Regions from separate parts of the Desulfomicrobium baculatum DSM 4028 genome, predicted to be linked through region 1. Evidence: predicted binding sites of a transcription regulator. Region 1 holds the regulator's gene; the other holds the start of a gene.
What was found. The regulator sigma-54, encoded in region 1, starts transcription at its own class of promoters, with help from an activator protein. The targets are predictions, from matches to a motif close to CTGGCACGGNNNNTGCTT.

Region 1 (3,499 bases):
CACCTGCGGCAAGGCGACCTACGAAGCCGACAAGGACCTCTTGACCATGGAAGACAATCCCATGCTCATGGAAGGCGCCAACAAGATCCAGGGCGAGGTCATAAAGCTCTTCATCAAGGAAAGCCGCAGCGAAGTTCTGGGCGGCAAAGGGCGGGTCGAAGCCATTTTCAACACCCCCGCAAGCAAGCCGGGGGCCGGGCAGTGACCACGCTGACCGGCCAGAAGCTGGCCAAGCGCTACGGGCTCAGGGATGTCGTACGCGACATCGATCTTGATGTGCGCCAGGGCGAGGTGGTTGGCGTCCTGGGACCCAACGGGGCCGGCAAAACGACGACCTTTTACATGCTGGCGGGCATCGTGCCGCCGACGCGGGGCCAGGTTCTTCTGGACGGCATGGACATCACCCGCTGGCCTTTGCACAAAAGGGCCCGCGCAGGCATGAGCTATCTGCCGCAGGAGAGCTCGATCTTTCGAAAACTCACCGTGCGCCAGAACCTGCAACTGATCCTGGAATACTCCGGTTTTTCCAAGGACGAGCAGCAGCGCACGGCGGACAGGCTTCTGGACGAGCTGGGCATCACCCGACTCGAGGGTCAACTGGCGGCCTTTCTGTCCGGTGGAGAACGCCGCAGGCTGGAAATTGCCCGCGCCCTGATCCAGAATCCCAAATTCATTCTTCTGGACGAACCCTTCGCCGGCATCGACCCCCTGGCCGTGGACGACATCCAGACCATCATCCAGGACCTTCGCGGCAAAGGCATCGGCGTGCTTATCTCCGACCATAATGTCCGTGAGACGCTTCAGATCTGCGACCGGGCGTACCTGGTCTACGACGGTCAGATCATCTTGAACGGCAGCCCCGAAGAGATCGTCGCCGACCCGGGCGCGCGCAAGGTGTATCTCGGCGAGGGATTCAGCCTCTAGCGGACACGATTTTCCAAGGATTGCCAGGGCCTAACCTTTATGGCAGATTCGGTACTAGGTAGTTTTCTTGTCTGCAATCCTCTGACACGGTGAGATTAAATCCATTATGGGCCTTGAACTCCGACAAAACCTCAAGCTGACGCAGCAGCTGGTCATGACCCCACAGCTGCAGCAGGCTATCAAGCTGCTCCAGCTCTCCCGATTCGAGCTCCTTGAAGCCGTTCAGCAAGAGCTCTTGGAGAACCCCATGCTTGAAGAAGGGGTCAAGGAAATTTCCGAAGAGCACGATATCCAGGCTCCGATGGAATCACGTCCCGAAGTTTCGCACGAAGACGCGGAACTGATGCGCAACGCGGACTGGGAAAACTACCTCGGCGATTTTTCAAGCACCGCCAAGCAGGTACAGTTCAAGGAGACCGAAGCCCTGGAAGAGATGATGTCCTACGAGGCCAGGCTCTCGGGCAAGCCATCCCTGGATGGGCATCTCTTGTGGCAGCTCTGCCTGTCCAACATCACCGAAGAAGAGGAGATGATCGGCGAAGCCATCATCGGCAACCTCGATTCCCAAGGCTATCTGATGAGCTCGGCCGAGGATATCGCCTCCGAAACGCTCTCTCCCCTGGCCTTGGTCGAGTCCATGCTGCATCGCCTGCAGCGCTTCGACCCCGTGGGCGTGGCCGCGCGCTCGCCCAAGGAATGCCTGCTCATTCAGCTGGAGATGCTCGGCCAGGACGATCCGATTCTCGTTTCCCTGGTGGCCGACCATCTCGAAGACATCGAAAAGCGCCGCTACAAACCGCTCCTGCGCAAGTTCAAAATCCAGATGGAAGACCTGAAAGCCTATCTGGACATCATTCAGTCCCTGGACCCCATGCCCGGAGCCAGCTACGGGAGCGAGAGCACCATCTATGTCAGCCCGGATGTTTTCGTATACGAATACGAGGGGGATTTCGTCATCGTCATGAACGACGACGGCCTACCCAAGCTGCAGCTGAGCCCCTATTACATGGACGACATGCACCTTGCGGTCAAAGGCCCGGACCGGGAATACCTGCACGACAAGATGCGATCCGCCATGTGGCTCATGAAGAGCTTGCACCAAAGGCAAAGAACATTATATAAAGTGGTTGAAAGCATTGTCAGATTCCAGCGGGGCTTTTTCGAGCACGGGGTGACCAAGCTGAAACCGCTGATTTTAAAAGATGTGGCCGACGACATTGAAATGCACGAATCCACGGTCAGCCGGATCACCACGAACAAGTACGTGGCCACCCCGCATGGCATCATGGAACTGAAATTTTTCTTCAACTCCGCGCTGGAAATGGATGACGGCACCCAGGTCGGCTCCGAGTCGGTCAAGGCCATCATCAAGAAAATGGTCAGCGAGGAGGACCCCAAGCACCCCTTCAGCGATGAAAAGATCGCGGCGGTGCTGAAGGAAACACTGGATGTGAACATCGCCCGGCGCACCGTGGCCAAGTATCGCGCGGTGCTGGGGATAGATTCTTCATCCAAGCGAAAACAAGTTTTTTGACACCCCGCCCTCGGGCCGCTCCTCTTGGACGGACCACGGGCTGACCCTCAACAATCGAGGAGGCTTCCATGAGGATTACCTTCAATTTCAAAAACTTCGATCCTTCCGACCATTTGCGCAAATACGCCAAGGACCGCTTCGGCAAGCTCGCCAAATACATGTCCGGCACGCCCGACGCCGACCTGCAGGTCAACCTCGAAGTGGAGAAATTCCGGCATATTGCCGATATAGTGCTGACGGGCAAGAATGTGCATATCTCCGCCCGCGAAGACAGCGAGGACATGTACTCCACCGTCGACATGGTCTGGGACAAGCTTGAAGCCCAGATGCGTAAGACCCGCGACAAGGACAAGAGCCGTCGCAAAAGCGGCAGCGACAGCCCTCTCATGGACGCCGGCGGTTTTGACGACGACGCGGACGCCAAGCGCAAGCCCGTTATCCAAAAGACCGAAGACGACTTCTCGCCCAAGCCCATGATCGTTGAAGAAGCCGCCCTGCAGCTCGAAAGCACGGACAATGAATTCCTTGTTTTCCTCAACGCGGAAAGTGAAAGGATCAATGTCATCTATCGTCGCAAAACCGGAGATTTCGGTTTGATCGACCCCGGGGTATAGGGAATGAAGCTTGCTGAATACCTGGACAAGGATTTGATCATCTCCGACCTCTCGGCCAGGACCAAACCCGAGGTCCTGGCCGAACTCGTTTCGCGGCTGTCGGCCAAATACCCCGATCTTGACCCCAAGCGCGTGACCCAGGTCCTCATGGATCGGGAACTGCTCGGAACCACGGGCATCGGGGATGGGATCGCCATACCCCATGGCAAGCTGGACAGTATCGATCAGGTTCTGGTCATTGTCGGCCGCAGCCACGAAGGAGTGGATTTTGCCAGTCTGGACCACAAACCGGCCAGCATCTTTTTCACGGTGCTGGCCCCTTCAAGCGTGGTCGGCCTGCATTTGAAGCTTCTGGCCACGGTCTCCCGCCTGCTAAAAGACAGCTCGTTCCGTCAGGCCTTTACCAACTCTCCCGGCCAGGAAGGGC
Region 2 (3,499 bases), 1.1 Mb from region 1:
CCAAGAGTGAAATTTTTCAGCCGTACCGGCAAACTTTTTTCCGTCATGACGTGGCGTCCTTGAGAGCCGGGAGGGAATCCCTCCCGGCTTGGAGATACTGTTTAGATCTTGGCCGTGATTTCCGGAAAAACCACATAGAACATGATGTAGGCCATGGTCAGAGTCAAGACCAAGTTGAAGCTCTGGCCGCAAACGTACAGGATAAGAGGCTTGCCGCCCTTGAAGTACTTGGCCAGCTCGCGGAAGTTGGTGGACAGGCCGATGGCCGCGAAGGACAGGGCGAAGAACCAGTCACGCAGCAGCGTGGTGCCACCCTTGACGATGCCGTTGGTCAACACCGCGGTGCTCAAATCCTTGTCCATGCCGGCGTCCATGATGGAGAAGATGATGGATGCGCCGATGAAGCCGAGTACGAACTTGGGGAAGCGATGCCAGATTTCTCCGGCGCCAACGCTGCGGCCTGTTTCCTGAACCTCAACCCTGGTGCACCAGTAGACGGCAACGCAGAAGGCAGTGACACCGATCATGACGTTCTGGATCATCTTGATGGTCGCGGCCACGTACATGGCCTTCTGGCCCAGGAACGCGCCGGCAGCGGCTACCGCGCCGGTGGAGTCGATGGTGCCGCCCATCCAGGCGCCGCCCAGAACTTCAGGAATGCCGACAGCCTTGATGAAGGCCGGCATGGCGATCATCATGATGGCGGTGAAGACCAGGGACAGACCGATGGACAGGGTAAGCTCTTCCTTCTTGGCCCGGCAGGCGGCTGCCGTGGCGATGGCGGCGGAGGTGCCGCACACGGACATGTCGGCGGAAATGACGATGTTCAGGGTCTTGGAGGGCATCTTCAGCACCCTCTGACCAAAGGTGTAGGTCACGACGACGACGATGGGCGTGACCACCCAGGCCACGAAGATGCCGGGGATGCCGATGGCCACGATCTTGTTGAAGAGCACTTCAGCGCCCAGAAGCACCAGGCCGGTTTTGATGAAGAATTCCACTTCGCAGGCAGGGAGCACCCATTTGGGCGTGCCCACGGTGTTGGCGATGAGCATGCCGAGCACGACGCCCCACGCCTCGGCGCCGAAGCCGTACTGCTTGGAGATGGCCTGTCCGCCGAGCAGATAGGCCAGGATGGCGACCAGGAACACGACCACAAAGCCCTGCATGAAGGCGGGCATGCTCTTGCCCATCATGGCGATGCCGACGCCGAAGATGGCGGCAAGGAAGACGCACAGGCCGATCAGGCTGGGAATTTTGTTATACGGCTTGTTTTCGACTTTTTTCTTGGCATCGCTGGCGGCCTTGTGCGCATCGCGCCAGGCGGAAATCTTGGAGGCAGCCTCGTCGTTCAAAGCCTGGTCCTGGAAGGAAGCGCCCGCGGCGGCCCCTTCGGCGGCAACGGCGGCGGCCAGAGCCATTTCCAGATTGCCCTTGGCCTCTTCGTACTTAGGCATGGCCTTCTCGTTCATCGCCTTGGCCTGAGCCTCGGTCCGGATCACCGCATCAAGGGGATTGGACTTCCAGGAACCGGGCTTGGTAACCCAGTGGGAGACAAACTTGCCGAAAGGCGTGCTGGTGCCCTTGAGCTTGCCCTTGTCGTCCTGGGCTTTGTGCCAGGCGATGGTCTTGAACGGAGCCTTGTCCAATTCAGCCTGCTGAACCTGGCTCAACCCGCTGATTTTTTCGGCGAACTCCGCCTTGGGGCCAAACGTGGTGTACGCCAGAATGGACACGGCGATGATGATGAAGCCAAGCCAAATGGCCAGATAGTCCTCTTTCTTCCACAAATCCGACCACTGACTTTTACCGTGATCGACAACTACGTTGCTTTCCTGAGCCATGTTTTTTTCTTCCTCCTCGATGATTATGAAGCGTTCTCTCGCCCATTATTTTGACGACAAAGACAAAGCAAAAGACCTGCCACAATCACAAAGAAAATAAACATTATTTATTTCAAATTATTAGAAAAATCGAGTCCGTCACAAATGCAATGTCGCGTTTACAGTGCAAACACGAGTTTGCATCTCGTTCTACGCCAAAATTACAAACGTGTCGCTTGATCGCGCCCCCAGGCTCCCCCAAAAAAAAGGCGCGACCGGCCCGCAGGAACCGTCACGCCTTTGCAACAGCCAAAAGAGGTCTACTTCTCGATGTCGAGCTCGCGTTTCTTGGAGTAGATGAAGCGCACCAACTGGTACTCGAAAGGACTCCCTGTCTCGTAGTAGCGAAACTTGACCTGATGACGCGCATCCACGGCTTTGAGCACATATACGCCGGTGGTCGCGGACTCGCGCGCGAACCAACTCATGTCCTGGAAGAGACCATACGACGGATTCAAGGTCATGGCCGCGTCCACGAACACGCCTCCCGTATCGCGCACCCCGGAAGGCCCGAGCACAGGGAGCACCAGATACGGACCGGCCGGAACGCCCCAGACGCCCAGGGTCTGTCCAAAATCCTCGTCTTCCTGCGGGATGCCCCCGTTGCCGAGCACATCGATAATCCCGCCCAGGCCAATGGTCGTGTTGAAGACAAAGCGGCCGAGCGAGACCGAAGCCTTCTTGGCCTTGCCTTGCAGGACAGAGTTCACAAAGATCGGTATTTCTTTCAAGTTGCTGAAAATATTCGAAACGCCCTGCTGCACGCTATCGGGCAGGATCGCTTCGTAGGTTCTGACCACCGGCAGATAGACATAGCGGTCCAGCTGCGCGTTGAAATGGTACATGTTGCGGTTGAACCCTTCCCAGGGGTCATGCACCAGGAAATGCCGCTCCAGGGTGGGATCCTCCGGCAGGCCGCGATGCACGGGAGCCTGAAAAGGCCCGGGCTGATGCTGTCCGTTGGTGGCGCATCCGGCGGAGACGAGAAGGATGAGGCAGAGTAGGAATATACGCATGATGTGTCTCACTTGCGGAAAAAATCGAGCATGGCCGCGACGTTGTCCCGATAACTCAGATTGCCGCAGTGTCCCCCTGCCGGATAGAGCGTCAGGCGGTCTTTGAACGTTTGTTCCAGGAAACTGAAGTTGCCTGGGGTCAGAATGGGGTCGTCCGCATTGGTCATGACCGCGATGTTCGCGGACTCGCGCAGAAAGGGGGCGATGGACTCAAGGCTGCTGGCCGCCACGGCCCGTTCCCGGGTCATGGCCGGGTCGGCGAAGGCCAGGAATGGCATGAGGTACTCGTCCACATAATCCTCGAAACTCACGCCCACGGCCGCATCCAGATAGGGCGACAGGGATTCGTCCTTCTCAATGACGTGGCCTCGGGGGGAAATATAACCGGCTCCCGTGCAGACATCGCTGGTAAAGACCATGGACGCCAGAGAGACGCGAAAGGCCACGCCGATGAGGATCTTGAGCTCCTTCTCGGAAATGGAGCTGCTCCCATGCAGCGCAAAAAGAAATTCGTCGCCGAAATTGACCTCGTCGCTGCTGCGATAGGCCGCCGACAGGTCAGAGACCAGATCGGCCACGACACGTGCGGCCTCGGTCCGG

Region 2: DBAC_RS13285 (YeiH family protein) is a predicted target of sigma-54. The motif match lies at 1,910-1,927, and genes of this name have one in related genera.

What each region holds. Positions count from the first base shown of each region.
Region 1 is NC_013173.1:176,254-179,752, reverse strand. It holds gene DBAC_RS00760 (LptA/OstA family protein) at 1-205, shown strand, start outside; gene lptB (LPS export ABC transporter ATP-binding protein) at 202-924, shown strand; gene rpoN (RNA polymerase factor sigma-54) at 1,031-2,458, shown strand; gene hpf (ribosome hibernation-promoting factor, HPF/YfiA family) at 2,527-3,072, shown strand; gene DBAC_RS00740 (PTS sugar transporter subunit IIA) at 3,076-3,499, shown strand, end outside.
Region 2 is NC_013173.1:3,042,843-3,046,341, forward strand. It holds gene DBAC_RS13280 (hypothetical protein) at 1-47, opposite strand, end outside; gene DBAC_RS13285 (YeiH family protein) at 102-1,844, opposite strand; gene DBAC_RS13290 (MlaA family lipoprotein) at 2,144-2,899, opposite strand; gene DBAC_RS13295 (hypothetical protein) at 2,908-3,499, opposite strand, start outside.